2 regions of the Streptomyces sp. NBC_00775 genome follow, and region 2 is predicted to be linked to the other one. Evidence: riboswitches for the same ligand, from Rfam matches in the RefSeq annotation. Region 2 holds a riboswitch; the other holds the start of a gene.
What was found. A riboswitch is a leader RNA that binds a small molecule or an ion and turns the genes downstream of it on or off. The one in region 2 is predicted to bind ZMP and ZTP.
Positions count from the first base shown of each region.

Region 1: linked by a shared signal. The riboswitch ahead of OIC96_RS18130 (glycine hydroxymethyltransferase) and the one ahead of OIC96_RS03060 (bifunctional 5,10-methylenetetrahydrofolate dehydrogenase/5,10-methenyltetrahydrofolate cyclohydrolase) in region 2 are both predicted to bind ZMP and ZTP.

Region 1 covers NZ_CP108938.1:4,086,480-4,093,791, forward strand. Annotated here, with positions in the region: gene OIC96_RS18115 (hypothetical protein) at 1-540, shown strand, start outside; gene OIC96_RS18120 (hypothetical protein) at 680-1,411, shown strand; gene OIC96_RS18125 (hypothetical protein) at 1,497-2,189, shown strand; gene OIC96_RS18130 (glycine hydroxymethyltransferase) at 2,297-3,745, opposite strand; ZMP/ZTP riboswitch at 3,787-3,874, opposite strand; gene rocD (ornithine--oxo-acid transaminase) at 3,956-5,212, shown strand; gene OIC96_RS18140 (glutathionylspermidine synthase family protein) at 5,232-6,419, opposite strand; gene OIC96_RS18145 (hypothetical protein) at 6,499-6,843, opposite strand; gene OIC96_RS18150 (DMT family transporter) at 7,026-7,312, shown strand, end outside.
Region 2 covers NZ_CP108938.1:632,028-639,339, forward strand. Annotated here, with positions in the region: gene OIC96_RS03030 (ABC transporter ATP-binding protein) at 1-1,125, shown strand, start outside; gene OIC96_RS03035 (hypothetical protein) at 1,312-1,539, shown strand; gene OIC96_RS03040 (hypothetical protein) at 1,609-1,902, opposite strand; gene OIC96_RS03045 (nuclear transport factor 2 family protein) at 2,074-2,439, shown strand; gene OIC96_RS03050 (MarR family winged helix-turn-helix transcriptional regulator) at 2,464-3,036, opposite strand; gene OIC96_RS03055 (hypothetical protein) at 3,095-3,964, shown strand; ZMP/ZTP riboswitch at 3,970-4,056, shown strand; gene OIC96_RS03060 (bifunctional 5,10-methylenetetrahydrofolate dehydrogenase/5,10-methenyltetrahydrofolate cyclohydrolase) at 4,079-4,927, shown strand; gene OIC96_RS03065 (CU044_5270 family protein) at 4,938-5,717, opposite strand; gene OIC96_RS03070 (class I SAM-dependent methyltransferase) at 5,831-6,610, opposite strand; gene OIC96_RS03075 (polyprenyl synthetase family protein) at 6,692-7,312, opposite strand, start outside.

The sequences.
Region 1 (7,312 bases), 3.5 Mb from region 2:
GCGGTCGTCGACTGGTTCGGCTTCGGCGGGGTCGAGGTGAGGTACGACCCGTCGGCGGTGCCCTCGTCCGGAGCCCGGGTGCCCGGGTGCGGCCCTTCGCTGACACTGGCGCAGGCCGGGCGGCGGGCCGGGTTCGCGCCTCTCGTGCCCGACGCCCTCGGGGTGCCGGACGCGGTGACGGTGACGCGCGAGCCGAAGGGGCGGCTCCTGATGAGTCTGTGCTGGCGCGGGCATGGGCACACGGTCCGGCTGGACGAGTATCCGGCGAGCCTCGACGTCAGCTTCTCCAAGACGGTGCGGGAACCGCCGGAATGGGTGCCGCTGGGGGAAGCCGAGGACTACGGCAACCAGGCGCTCTGGTTTCCGAAGCCGCATCTGCTGAGCTTCTGGCTCATCGACGCGCACGGCGACCGCTTCACCCGCTCCGAGCGGACCGCGGGGCCCACGCTGCTGTGGATGCACGGGGGTGACGTGACCCTCCGCCTTGAGGGGGTGGCGTCGAAGGCGCGGGCGGTGGAGATAGCGAAGTCGCTGAAGTAGCAGGGACTTCGGTCGCCGAAGCAGCGGGAATTTTGGTCGGTGCGGAATGGGAACCCCGGCGGGTCGAGCGGTGTACCAGAAGTGACACACGGCGTGCGGGCGGACCGCACGTGGATCGACCGGCCGGCTGGAGGTTCGGATGCACAGGCTTCGTGAACTGCTCGCGGGGATGGGGGCGTTGGCGGTGGCCTTCGCGGTGGTGCTGCTGGGCGCACCGTCCGCGATGGCCGGCGGCCCGACGAGTGTGCTGGTGGTCTCGCCGGAGAGCGCGGAGAGCACGGCGTTGTACTACTCGGACGAGGAGTACGGAAAGTTGATGCTCCTGCTGGGCGATCCGGGCTCGGGTACACGCGAGGAGCCACCGGGGCTGGGCTTGGGCAGCGGCCGGCAGATCAATGTCACGTGGCTGATCCACGACGTGTCGCCTTGGCGCGTCGACCGCGTCTACCCGGACACACCGGGGAGCAAGGAGGTCTGGATACACACGACGACCCAGGTGCCGCAGTCGATGAACGGCTACTGGCACAGGGCCGGGCAACCGGCCCAGGTGCGGGCCCTGTTCAAGAAGCTCGGCGTGATGGGCAAGTCGTCGGGTAAGGGTCCCGGGGCCATTTATCCGGCGCCCTGGCAGACCACGGAGGACACCTCCACCGTGCCTGCGCCCACGCCCACACCGGCCGAGCGGCTCCGCACCACGGCCGCGGCGGCGACCGATGACGGCACCGACTGGTGGTGGGCGATACCGGGGGCGGCGGCCGGAGCCGTGCTGGCCCTGTTGCTGCGGCCCCTGGTCGCCGGGGTGCCGGGGGCTCGGCTTCTGGGCCGGCGCGAGGGCGAGGCGGAGCCTCGGCAGGAGTTGCGGGACGTATGACGGGACGCAGAGGGACAGAGGACCAGAGCGACGCGGGGATGCAGCGACACAGGGATGTGGGGACACGGACGCGGGAGGGGGACGGATGGGGATCCGGGTCAGACAGGTGGAGGTTCGGCTGGCAGTGCTTGCCGTGGTGGTGCTGACCGCGCTCGGCGCGTCTCGCGCGCAGGCGTCGGAGCAGGACGCTCGGCGTGACATGCCGGATCTGGCCCTGGTCGTGGCCGGTGACTCGGGGCGGACGGTCGCCCTGCACTCCGGCGGAGAGGACTTCGTGCGGCTCTGGCGATTGCTGGCACCCATGTACACGGGGACGGAGAGCGTGCCCACGGCCTGGGAGGCGGGCCGCTTCCCGAAGGTTCGGGCCACGGTGATCTGGGGGCTGACCGGTGTCGGAGGCTGGCCGCAGACCAGCAGACCGCCCGGCGGCGATGTCGCCATCGAGCGCCAGGACCAGGTGTTCCTCGCGGCGGACGGCACGCCGTGGGTGCGGTCGGATCCTTCGCCCGACGTGGAGGACGACGACATCCGCTGGCATCGCGCGCCGCGCTCGGTGTTCGACGAGTTGGCGCGGCGCGGGGATCTGTTCGGCTCCGCGAGCGACTCGGGGACGGCCGGGGAGCAGGGTCTGACGGACGGAGCGGGGTGGGCGATGTCCGGGCTCGCCATGGGCCTGGTGATCGGCGCCGGCGGCACTCTTCTGATACGCCGCGCGGCGGCCCGGCATGAGACTGCCGGACCGCCGCGGGAACCACGACAGGAGCTGATCGACCTGTAGGGAGCCGAGAAGCCGAGCGCCTGGGAGCCCGAGGATCCAAGAGCCTCGGGACACCCCAAGGCACCTCAGGACCCGAGGGTCTGGTGAGCGGTCCCTGGTGGGGTGCGTCAGCCGAGGTCGATCTCCGGGTAGAGCGGGAAGCCGGTGAGCAGGTCGGTGGCGCGGTGGGCGATCTCGTCCGAGATCTTCGGGTCCAGGACGTGCTGGGCCTTGGACGGGCTGCCCTTGGCGGTCCTGCCGGGCTCGGCGGCGGTGAGGACGCGGTCGATCAGGCCGGCGATCTCGTCCATCTCGGTCGTGCCCAGACCACGGGTGGTCAGCGCGGGCGTGCCGATGCGGATGCCGGAGGTGTACCAGGCGCCGTTGGGGTCGGCGGGGATGGCGTTGCGGTTGGTGACGATGCCCGAGTCGAGCAGGGCGGACTCGGCCTGTCGGCCGGTGAGGCCGTAGGAGGAGGCGACGTCGATCAGGTTGAGGTGGTTGTCGGTGCCGCCGGTGACCAGGGTGGCGCCGCGGCGCATCAGGCCCTCGGCGAGGGCGCGGGAGTTGTCGACGACGGCCTGGGCGTAGTCGCGGAACTCGGGACGGCGGGCCTCGGCGAGCGCGACGGCCTTGGCGGCCATGACATGCGGGAGGGGGCCACCGAGGACCATCGGGCAGCCGCGGTCGACCTGCTCGGCGAGGGTCTCGTCGCACAGCACCATGCCGCCGCGCGGGCCGCGGAGCGACTTGTGCGTGGTGGTGGTGACGATCTGGGCGTGCGGGACCGGGTCGAAGTCGCCGGTGAGGACCTTGCCGGCGACGAGACCGGCGAAGTGGGCCATGTCGACCATGAGGGTCGCGCCGACCTCGTCGGCGATCTCCCGCATGATGCGGAAGTTCACCAGGCGGGGGTAGGCGGAGTAGCCGGCGACGATGATCAGCGGCTTGAAATCACGGGCGGAGGTGCGCAGGGCCTCGTAGTCGATGAGGCCGGTGGTGGGATCGGTGCCGTAGGAGCGCTGGTCGAACATCTTGCCGGAGATGTTCGGGCGGAAGCCGTGGGTGAGGTGGCCGCCGGCGTCCAGGGACATGCCGAGCATGCGCTGGTTGCCGAGGTCGCGGCGGAGCTGGGCCCAGTCGGCCTCGGTGAGGTCGTTGACATTGCGGACGCCGGCTCGCTCCAGGGCGGGGGCCTCGACGCGCTGGGCGAGGACGGCCCAGAAGGCGACCAGGTTGGCGTCGATGCCGGAGTGCGGCTGGGCGTAGGCGTGCTCGGCGCCGAAGAGTTCGCGGGCGTGCTCGGCGGCGAGGGCCTCGACGGTGTCGACGTTGCGACAGCCGGCGTAGAAGCGGCGGCCGACGGTGCCCTCGGCGTACTTGTCGCTGAACCAGTTGCCCATGGCCAGGAGGGTCGCCGGGGAGGCGTAGTTCTCGGACGCGATCAGCTTGAGCATGTCGCGCTGGTCGGCGAGTTCCTGGCCGATGGCGTCGGCGACGCGGGGCTCCACGGCCCGGATCACGTCGAGGGCGTTGCGGAAGGCGGTGGACTCGGTGGAGAGGGGCTGCTCGGGCATGTCGGCCTCCGGACGGCGTGGCGTTCAGCAATCACGATTCACGGTTCGGCCCAGGCGCACGGCACACATTCATCCAGGCCGCTCCCCGATGGTCGGTCCCATCCCAGCGCGCCAGTCACGGCCCGCCGATCAGCCTACCGGGCGCGTCGGATCGCCGGGCTCCCCAGTCCACCATGCGAGCGACGATAGGAAATGAGCCACAAGCCATCCATGACCGACAAGCCACCTGATGCCGTATGGAAGGGGGATCCCGTGACCGCCAGGGAGACGACGGAGGCGTTCATCGCCTCGGCCGAGGCGCACAGCGCGCACAACTACCACCCGCTGCCGGTCGTCGTGGCGACGGCGGACGGGGCCTGGATGACGGATGTCGAGGGGCGCCGTTTCCTCGACCTGCTGGCCGGATACTCGGCGCTGAATTTCGGACACGGCAACCGGCGGCTGATCGATGCGGCGAAAGCGCAGCTGGAGCGGGTGACGCTGACGTCGCGGGCGTTCCATCACGACCGGTTCGCGGACTTCTGCCGGGAGCTGGCGTCGCTGTGCGGCAAGGACATGGTGCTGCCGATGAACACGGGCGCGGAGGCGGTGGAGACCGCGGTGAAGACGGCCCGGAAGTGGGGGTACCGGGTCAAGGGAGTCCCGGACGGGAGAGCGAGGATCGTCGTGGCGAGCGACAACTTCCACGGCCGCACGACGACGATCATCAGCTTCTCCACGGACCCGGAGGCGCGGGCGGACTTCGGGCCGTACACGCCGGGCTTCGACATCGTGCCGTACGGGGATCTCGCGGCGCTGCGGGAGGCGGTCACCGAGGAGACGGTCGCCGTGTTGTTGGAGCCGATCCAGGGCGAGGCGGGGGTGCTGGTGCCGCCGCCCGGATATCTGGCGGGGGTGCGGGAGCTGACCCGCGAGCGGAACGTCCTGTTCATCGCCGACGAGATCCAGTCGGGGCTCGGCAGGACGGGGAAGACCTTCGCGTGTGAGCACGAAGGGGTCGTGCCGGATGTGTATGTGCTGGGCAAGGCGCTGGGAGGAGGGGTCGTACCCGTGTCGGCGGTGGTGGCCGACCGGGACGTGCTCGGGGTGTTCCGGCCCGGGGAGCACGGGTCGACGTTCGGGGGGAATCCGCTGGCCTGTGCGGTGGCGCTGGAGGTGATCGCGATGCTGCGGTCGGGCGAGTACCAGCGGCGGGCCGCGGAGCTCGGTGAGCATCTGCACCACGAGCTGGGTCTGCTGGCAAGCACGGGCCATGTCACGGAGGTGCGTGGGCGCGGGCTGTGGGCGGGCGTCGACATCGCTCCGGCGTACGGCTCGGGCCGGGAGATCTCCGAGAAGCTGATGGACCGGGGCGTCCTCGTCAAGGACACCCACGGTGTCACGATCCGGATCGCTCCGCCCCTGGTCATCAGCAAGGAGGACCTGGACTGGGGGCTGGCCCAACTCCGCGGCGTACTGGGGGCGTAGGGAATGCCGAACCCGGTGGCTAGAGGATCACGTGCGGCAGGAAGCGGGCGTACTCGTCGGTGATCAGGCCGGAGGACTCGCGGATGCCGAGGCCCGCCGACTCGTCCTCGACGACCCAGGCGCCGAGGACGACACGGTTGCCGTCGAAGGAGGGAAGGGGCGCCAGTTCCTGGTAGCAGCAGGGCTCTTCGACGGGTGCGGCAGAGGCGGCGCCCGGCTCGTGGACGGTCACCCCGGCGCCCTCGCGGCCGAGGAGTGGCTTGGAGACGTATCCCTTGGTGGAGGCCAGTTCGCGTGGGCCGTCGAGGTAGGCCGGGAGGAGGTTCGGGTGGTCCGGGTAGAGCTCCCAGAGGATGGCGAGGAGGGCCTTGTTGGAGAGGAGCATCTTCCAGGCGGGCTCGATCCACAGGGTGCTGCCCGTGCCGCCGCCGTTGTCGAGGGTGTCCAGGACGTGGTCGGCGAAGCGGTCGGTGGTGAGCCACTCCCAGGGGTAGAGCTTGAAGCAGCTGCGGATGAAGCGGAGTTGGTTGTCGACGAAGCGGCCGGAGAGGGGGTCCCAGCCGATCTCCTCCATCGAGATCCAGTCGGTGTCGAGGCCGGCCTGTTCGGCGGTCTCCTTGAGATAGGCGACCGTCATCAGGTCCTCGCCGAGTTCGTCGGCGGCGGAGTGCGCGAAGTAGAGGGGGCTGCCGGGTGGCAGGAGGGCGGCCTGCTTCTTCCAGGTGGCGACGAGGCGTTCGTGGAGGGAGTTCCACTGGTCGGCGCCCGGGAAGCGGTCCTCCATCCAGAACCACTGGGGCGACGCGGCCTCGACCAGCGATGTGGGGGTGTCGGCGTTGTACTCAAGGAGTTTCGCGGGGCCCGTGCCGTCGTAGCGGAGATCGAAACGGCCGTAGACGGAGGGGAGTTCGGCACGGCGATGCCAGGCCTCGGCGACGAGTTCCGCGACGCGCGGGTCGGTGATGCCGAGGTCGGCGAAGCGGTGCGCGGTGACGATGTGCTCGGCCGCCGCCAGGCACATGCGGTGCAGTTCCTCGACGACCTCCTCCAGCGCCTCCACCTCGGGAAGCGAGAAGACGTAGTACGCGCTCTCGTCCCAGTAGGGGCGCAGGGAGTCGTCGGGGTAGCGGGTGAGCGGGTAGATGAGGCCCTGTTCCTCGACGGTCTGCTGCCAGCCGGGGCGGGGGGTGATGGTGCGGCGTTCCATGGCGTACGGGTCCGATCGCGTCCTGGGCTTACGGGTCCGGTGGCGTCCTGGGGTTACAGGGTCCGGGGGCGTCGTGGGGTCAGCCGCCCGAGCTGCCCTTGCCGCTGCCGAAGCCGCCGCGGTCGACGCTCTTGTGGGTGCCGCCGGAGCTGCCGGATCCCTTGCTGGGCTTGGTGAAGGAGCCGCCGTCGACCCAGCCGCTCTTCTTCTTGCCGCCGTAGTACCAGGCGCCGTTGACCGACGTCTTGGCGGACTTGCAGTTCTTGTCGGCGACGGTCTTGTAGCCCTTGGTGAGGTTGTAGCTGTCGCGGTCGACGCAGCGCTTGTCGGCGTCCGAGGAGCAGGCGGTCAGCGCCGCCGCGAGGAGTCCCATGCCGCCGAGGACGACCGTGCCCGAGCGCAGCTGCCGTCGAGTGTCCGCCATGTCCGTTCCCCCGTTGATCAGTTCAGTTCAGTTGAGATCGGTGTTGAGATCGATCCAGCGCGGTTCAGCTCATGTCAGTTCATTTGCTTACCGCAGGCGATCACATTAGAGATCGCTTTCCGCAGGTGCGCAGTGGCCCCCCGCGATACACCGTCCCCTACAGTCACTTCGTGCTCTTTGGAATGATGTGCGCCCTTGGTGCGTCGGTCTGTTTCGGTACGGCGACGGTGTTGCAGGCGATGGCCGCGCGCGCGGCGGCCGACAGCGGGACGGGCGGCGACGCGGCGCTGCTGCTGCGGGCACTGCGGCAGTGGCGGTATCTGGCGGGGCTCGCACTCGACGGGGTCGGGTTTCTGCTGCAGATCGCCGCGCTGCGGTCCATTCCGATCTACGCGGTCGGGGCGGCGCTCGCCGCCAGCCTCGCGGTGACCGCGGTGGTTGCCTCGCGGCTGCTGAAGGTGCGGCTGAG
Region 2 (7,312 bases):
CTGCGCACGGTCAAGGCGTCCGGTGCCGAGCACCGCGAGGAGGCGACCATCCACGCGGCGGCCGAGGAGTCGTGGCGGCAGAGCGTGCGGGCCGCCAAGTGGTCGGCGGCCGCGGGCAACACGGCCGGTCTGGCGATGCAGATCGCCTTCATCACGGTGCTGGCGGTGGGCGGCGCCCGGGTCGCGACCGGCTCCATCGACGTGGGCACGCTGGTCGCCTTCCTCCTCTACGTGTTCTATCTGATGTCGCCGATCCAGCAGGTGGTCGGCGCGATCACGCAGTACCAGACCGGTGCCGCCGCGCTGGCCCGGATCCAGGAGGCACTGCGGCTGCCCGCCGAACCGGCCGCCCGGCCCGCGCCGTTGCCCACTCCGGGCGCGGAACCCGCGGCGCTCGCCTTCGACGACGTCCGCTTCCGGTACGCCGACGATCTGCCGTACGTCCACCACGGTGTGACCTTCGCCGTGCCGGCCCGCGGCATGACCGCGTTCGTCGGCCCTTCCGGCGCGGGCAAGACCACCGTCTTCTCGCTCATCGAGCGGTTCTACGACCCGGAGGTGGGCGTCGTCACGGTCGACGGCCGTGATCTGGCGCAGTGGGATCTGCCCCAACTCCGTTCCGCCATCGGCTATGTGGAGCAGGACGCCCCCGTCCTTTCGGGCTCGCTGCGCGACAATCTGCTGCTCGGGAATCCAGAGGCCGACGAGGCCGACCTCACGCGCGTCCTGAAGACAACCCGTCTCGACGGCCTGATCGCCCGGCTCCCGCGCGGCCTGGACACCCTGGTCGGCCACCGCGGCACCAAGCTCTCCGGCGGCGAACGCCAGCGCGTCGCCATCGCCCGTGCCCTGCTGCGCCGCCCCCGGCTGCTGCTCCTCGACGAGGCCACCTCGCAGCTCGACGCCGTCAACGAGGCCGCGCTGCGCGACACAGTCGCCGATGTCGCCCGTACGACCACGGTCCTCGTCGTCGCGCACCGGCTGTCCACCGTCACCATGGCCGACCGCATCGTCGTCATGGACGCCGGGCGCGTCCGCGCCGTGGGCACCCACCGCGAGCTCGTCGCCGCTGATCCGCTCTACGCCGAACTGGCGGCCACGCAGTTCCTCGCCACCGCCGGGTAGCCGCCTCGTTCGGCATGCTCATCGGCGCCCTGACCACCGGGAACGGCCTGGTCCGCCCCACCCCAGGTCGCCGCTCCGGCCGCGGGCGCAGCGGGCCGTCTCGCCGCCGTAGGGGCGCTCTTCCGTCCCGAGTCCCGCTGGGCCACTCCCCTGCTCTGGCCGGCCTCCTTCTCGGGGCTGCCGCTCGTGTACGGCGTCAGCACCTGGCTGCCGGGCGCGCTGCTGCTCAAGGCACATCTCCCGTTGGGCGTGACGTACGCCGTGGTCGCGATCACGGGAGTCCGGCTCTTCAGTGCGCAGGTCATGGTCTACGCCACCGCCGACACCGTCTACCGCGAGAGTGAGCGCGCGGCCGGGCTCGGCCTGGTCACCGGGGTCGGCCGCACCGGCGCCGTCGTCACGGCCGACGCCTGAGCGACGGCGAGCCCCGGCAGAACGTCATTGTTCTGCCGGGGCTCGCCCTGCCGCCCGTGTGCTGCCGCGCTACTCGATACCGGGAAGCAGCCCGGTGACGGGCGCGGCCAGGTCGGTCACCTGCTGCAGCTGGTTCAGGTCGTTCAGCCGGCTGAGTCCGCGGAGCTGGCGGGAGGGCAGCGGGATGTCGGCCTGGTGTTCCGCGGGAATGTCACTCAGCGCCAGCGAGTCGAGCTCGGCGATCGGGCTGAGCTTCCCCGCGTTCTGGGCCTCGGCGCCCGCCGCGCTCGCCAGCGGCGCGGCAAGGCCTGTGACACCGATGGCGAGACCAACGGCGGCGACCATACGTCGTGTTGAGATCATGCTTTCTGCAACGGCCCCGGGCCCCCGGCGGACACGGCCCTCCCCCGTCGCTCACCCGTCAGGCGCATCGGGCCGTTGCGCTTGCCGACCGCCCCACAGCGGAGGAGCCTCGAAGGAGAGGCCCTTCGCGGCCCACTCCTCGCTGGGCCGCGGCCTTCCAAGGAGGTCACTATGGGCACTGCGGCATTTCCCACCTTCGACACCGAAGCGCTACGCCAGGGCATCGAAGGACAGAGTGCGACAGCTCTGCTGTCGCTGTACGCGGACGACGCGGAACTACGTGTCATCGACCGCAACACCCAGCCCAGCCACCCGATGGTCAAACACGGTCGCAGCGAGATCGGCGACATGCTCAACGACGTCTACAGCCGCGACATGACGCACAAGCTGGAGCAGTGCGTCATCCAGGGCGACCACGTCGCCTACACCGAGTCCTGCGAGTACCCGGACGGCGTGCGGGTACTGGCCAGCTCGATGATGGCGCTGCGCGACGGCAAGATCGTCGAGCAGACGCTTGTGCAGGCATGGGACGAGTAGGAAGGAACTGGCCGAGGGTCCAGATCAGGTCCCGTCTGACCTGGACCTTTTCGGCGAGTACGGCGATGGGCCGGTCGCGTACGCACCGGACTCGGCGGATAGGACCAGTTTCCGCAGCAGGTCTGCGAGCGTCCGCTTCTCTGCTGGGCTCAGTACTGCGAGCAGCGCGTTCTCACCCTTGTCCTCGGACACCACATGCTGCTCGAACGCATCGAATCCGGCGTCGGTGAGCCGTACCCGTACGCGCCGACGGTCGCTCCTCTCATGCGTGCGGCTGAGCAGGCCCGCATCCTCCAGCGGTGCGAGCCGCGCCGACAGGGCGCCCCGGGTCAGCCCCAGCATGTCGGCGAGCTGTGACGGGCTGGCCTCGTAGGGCGGGCCGAGCCTGCGCAGCATCAGCAGCACCTTGAACTGCCAGTGCTGGAGGCCGTCCGAGTCCAGGGTGTCCCGGCGGGCCTGCGCCGCGTGCCGGGCCAGGATGGCGAGCCGGGCGATGATCGCCTCCTTGACCGGGTCCATCCAGTCGAGCTCCTTCGACCAGAGCGCGACGTGCCGGTCGACCGAGTCCGCGGTCGCCGCGTCGGACGGTTCTGTCATGCGGGCCCCCCACATAGTTTTCTTGTGGATAGTTTTTCGAATTACTACTTTCCTCGCCATGACGAACACCGCAAGCACGATTCGTACAGCCGTATCGCTGGACGAACTCCTCGCCGCTGTACGTGAGTTGAGGATCAGCGGTCGCTGGGAACGCGCGACGAACCTACTGGACGCCACCGATGCGACCGATCCGCAGGCGCGCGCCCGACTGGCCGTGGCCGCCGCCGAAGTCGCGCTGGAGAGCGACTGGTTCGGCGGGACCGGCCTGGCGCGGGCTCGGCTCGGCGCCGCGGAGAAGGCCTTCGGGGAAGCGCGCCTGGACGGCCGTTGGGACCTGGACTTCCTGTGGCTGCGCCACGACTACTCCGGTCTGCTGCGCGCCGACGGCACGTTCCGCGCCGGCCCCGACGGCAAGGACCCGGAGGCCCTCGCCGCGCTGCGCCATCTCGCCGGGCTCCTGCGCGACCAGGCCCCGGACGCGGTGCGCCGCGGCTGGGCCGAGATGTATCTGGGCCTGATCGCGGACAACCTGTTCGCCGAGCGGGCCAGCGCGCCCGCCCACTACGAGGCCGCCCTGCGCGCGGGCGAGTCGGGGGACGACCTGCTGTCCCGCGAGGCACTGCGCCACCTCGGCGATCACGACCACGACCACGGCGACCACGCACGGGCGCTGGAACGCTGGAACCGGGCGACCACGCTCGGCGCCCGGGCCGGAACCGTCCCCGGCACCCTCTCGATGCAGATGCTCCTGGCGGTCCTCGCCCGCGACACCGGCGACGAGGCCGGAGCCGTCGCACTGGCCCGGGAGATCGCCCGCTGGGCGGGAGCCGTCGGAGCCGTGACCACCGAGGCGCAGGCCAACGGTTTCCTGGCGGGAGAAGACCCGACGGCACCGCCCGCCGCCCAGGCCGTTCATCCTACGAGCTAGGCTGATCGGCGGGCCGTGACTGGCGCTGAGGTGGAGTACCACCGGGGAGCGGCCTGACGAACGGGTCTTTGCCGCGCGCCTGGGCGATGGTGTCAGCAACGCTCAGGAGAACCCATGTCCCAGGCCCAGCTCATGGACGGCGCCGGTCTCGCGCGCCGCATCGTCGAGGAGACCGCCAAGCGCGCGGCCGGCCTCAAGGACCGTACGGGCATGGCGCCCTGTCTGGCGACGGTACTGGTCGGCGAGGATCCCGCCTCGGTGACGTACGTCCGGATGAAGCAGAACCGCTGCCGCAAGGCCGGTATCGAGTCGCGGCACGTCGCACTGCCCGCCGGCACCACGACGGCCGAGCTGGTCGACACGCTCACCGCCCTGTCCGCCGATCCGACCGTGCACGGCATCCTGCTCCAGCACCCCGTCGGGCCGCACATCGACGAACGCGCGGCGTTCGAGGCCATCGCGCCGGAGAAGGACGTCGACGGTGTGACGCTGAGCTCGTACTCCGCGATGAGCTTCGGCCTGCCCGGCTTCGTGTCCTGCACGCCCGGCGGCATCATGCGGCTCCTCGACGAGTACGACGTCGACCCGGCCGGCAAGCGGGCCGTCGTCGTGGGGCGCAGCGCCATCCTCGGCAAGCCGGTCGGCATGCTGCTGCTCGGGCGCGACGCGACGGTGACGTACTGCCATTCGCGTACGGCGGATCTGTCGTCGGTGGTGCGCGAGGCGGACATCGTGGTGGCCGCCGTGGGACGGCCCCGGCTGATCCGCGGGGAGGACATCAAGCCGGGAGCCGTCGTGATCGACGCGGGCTACAACGAGGGGAACGTCGGCGACGTCGACTTCGACACCGCCGTCACCCGGGCCGGGCTGATCACGCCCGTGCCGGGTGGCGTCGGCCCGATGACGATCGCGGTCCTGCTGGAGCAGACCGTGACCGGAGCCGAACGCCAGGCAGGCGTCTGACCGTCGCGGCTCAGCGCATCCACGCCTTGTACGACATCACGTCCCCCGCCTTGACGCCCCACTCGGGATCGGCCTCGGTGACGGTGTCCTCCAGGCCGAGGACGGCACCGGTCGCCGGGTCCAGGATCAGCATCCGGCGGCCGGAGCGGGCTGTGTCTTCGTACACGTACGCCTGCCCGGGGCGGCCCAGCCGGTCGGTGACCGCTCCGGCCGGGCGCAGCCCCTTCGCGTCGGCGAGGATGCGCGCGAGTGCGGCGTCCTCACGGCTGCCGAGCGTCCAGTGGTCCAGCAACTCGGCGACGGCGTCGAGGAGTTGGGGGGTGTCCAGCTCCTCGGTGGTGTCGATCCCTTCGAGGTAGGCGCGCAGCCGCTCGGCGTCGTGCGGCGGTCGTGCCTGGGGCGGGGCGTCGCTCCAACTCGGCGGGTACGTCTGCCTGCTGAGGACATGGCCGTCCTCGACGGTGCGCGGGACGGGGTCGGCGTCGGTGATGACCGGCCTGCCGGGGTGGCGTGGATCGGTCGCGACGACGAGTTCCGTGTGGCTGCCGTCGGCCTTCCAGCGCACGACGCGTTCCTCGGGAAGCGTGAGCGGCGGCCGGGCCTGGGGACCTGAGGTCATGCTCAGGCTCCAGGCCTGGAAGTGGGTCCCCTGGCGCAGCCTGAGCGCGCTGTCGGATGCCGCCGCGCGGTCGGCGAGGCGGTCCAGGGGTACGGGGGTGGAGCCGGCCTCGACGACCAGCGGGCGCGGGGCGGCCACGGCGGGGGTGGCGGCACTGCGGGCGGACGGCATGTTCGGGCCGCTTGCGTCCGACCCGACCATCTCCCGCCTCGTCGACACGCTCGCCGCGGCAGGTCCCCGCGCGCTCGCGGCCGTGCGTCAGGCGCCGGTGTCGACGTGATGCCTCACAGCCGCCGGACGCGCAGCACGCCGGTCAGCATCGGGAGAGTGAACTCGCCGCGGGCGGTCTCCGGTCTACTCGCGAGGAAGGCGCGGATCCGTCCCAGCGTGGCCTCTTGTTCCTGTTCCGGCATGACCAGAACCCCCGCGCGCGTCGCGATGGTCGCGACGAGAGAGTCGGCGGTGCGGCGCTGCCCGTGCGGGAACTCGGCCTGTTCCGGCGAGCCGAACCGGGCCGCCACGCCAGTCTTGGGAAGGTGCATGTCGGCCGTCTCAGCACGCCAGCTGGTGGGCGTGTCACGCGGGCCGATGGCCGCGCTCCCGCTGACCCGCGCCAGCCCGGCAACCCAGTCGACCTGGTCGTCCATGACGTTCCACAGGCCGGCCAGGATGCCGCCGGGTGCGAGGACCCTGGCGATCTCGGGTCCCGCGACGGCCATGTCGAACCAGTGCATGGCGTTGCCGGCCAGCACGGCATCGACGGACGCGTCCGGCAGCGGTATCGCCTCGGCGCTGCCCGGCAGGGCGCGGACAGCCGGCAGCGAGCGGCGCAGCTCGGTCAGCATCTCCGGGTCGGGCTCGACCGCAATGACTTCGCCGCCCAGCGCGACCAGCGTGGCGGTCAGCTTGCCGGTTCCGGCGCCGAGGTCGAGCACCCGCGGGCCCGGCGCGGGCTCAAGCGCCCAGCGCACCGCGGTCTGCGCGTAGTCCGGACGGTGCTCGGCGTAGGCGACCGCCGCCGCGCCGAACGACGAGGCGTGAAGCAGCCGTTCATCCTGGTCCATGCGGTGACGCTATCGGTGGTGCCGGCGGTCGGCCACCCCGTCTCACCACCTCGGCGACGGCCACCCGACAGCGCTACGACGCTAAAGGAGCATGCGGGCGGACTGGTCCACGAGGTGCCGCAGCACACGCACATAGGCTTCGTCGCCGCCCAGTTCGTCCAGGATGCGGTGAGCTTCGGCGCGGAACTCGTCGATGTCCTTCTCGTACCGGCCAAGAACGGCGGGCGCGAGAAGGACGTCGGTGAGTTCCGCTCGGGATCGCGCGGAATTCCGCGCGGCGGCGTGCAGCCCCAGGACACGCTCCGTGGACTCGGGGGATGTCTCCTCAAGGGCGCACGCGAGCAAATACGTGACGGTGCCGTTCAGGAGGTCTTCGTTGCGGCCGGACAGGATGTCTTCCTGATCGTTGGATATCTGCCACAGGATGCCGAAGACATTGCCGAACTCGCGCCAGAGCTCCGCTCTCCCCTGCTCCACACCCGCCAGTTCGGCGGCCATTGCCGTGATCATGCTGAAGGGTGCGCCGGATTTTCCTCTGTACGCCGTGATCACCGAGTCGCGCGTGGCGTCGCCCGCATCTCCACGGAGGTCACTCAGCTGCCCTTCGGTCGCCACGATCCAGCACGTCACGATCTCGGCGGACAGAGCGCCGCGCACCGACTCGGGAATCCGCCGCGACTGAACGACGAGATGAGGGAGGGC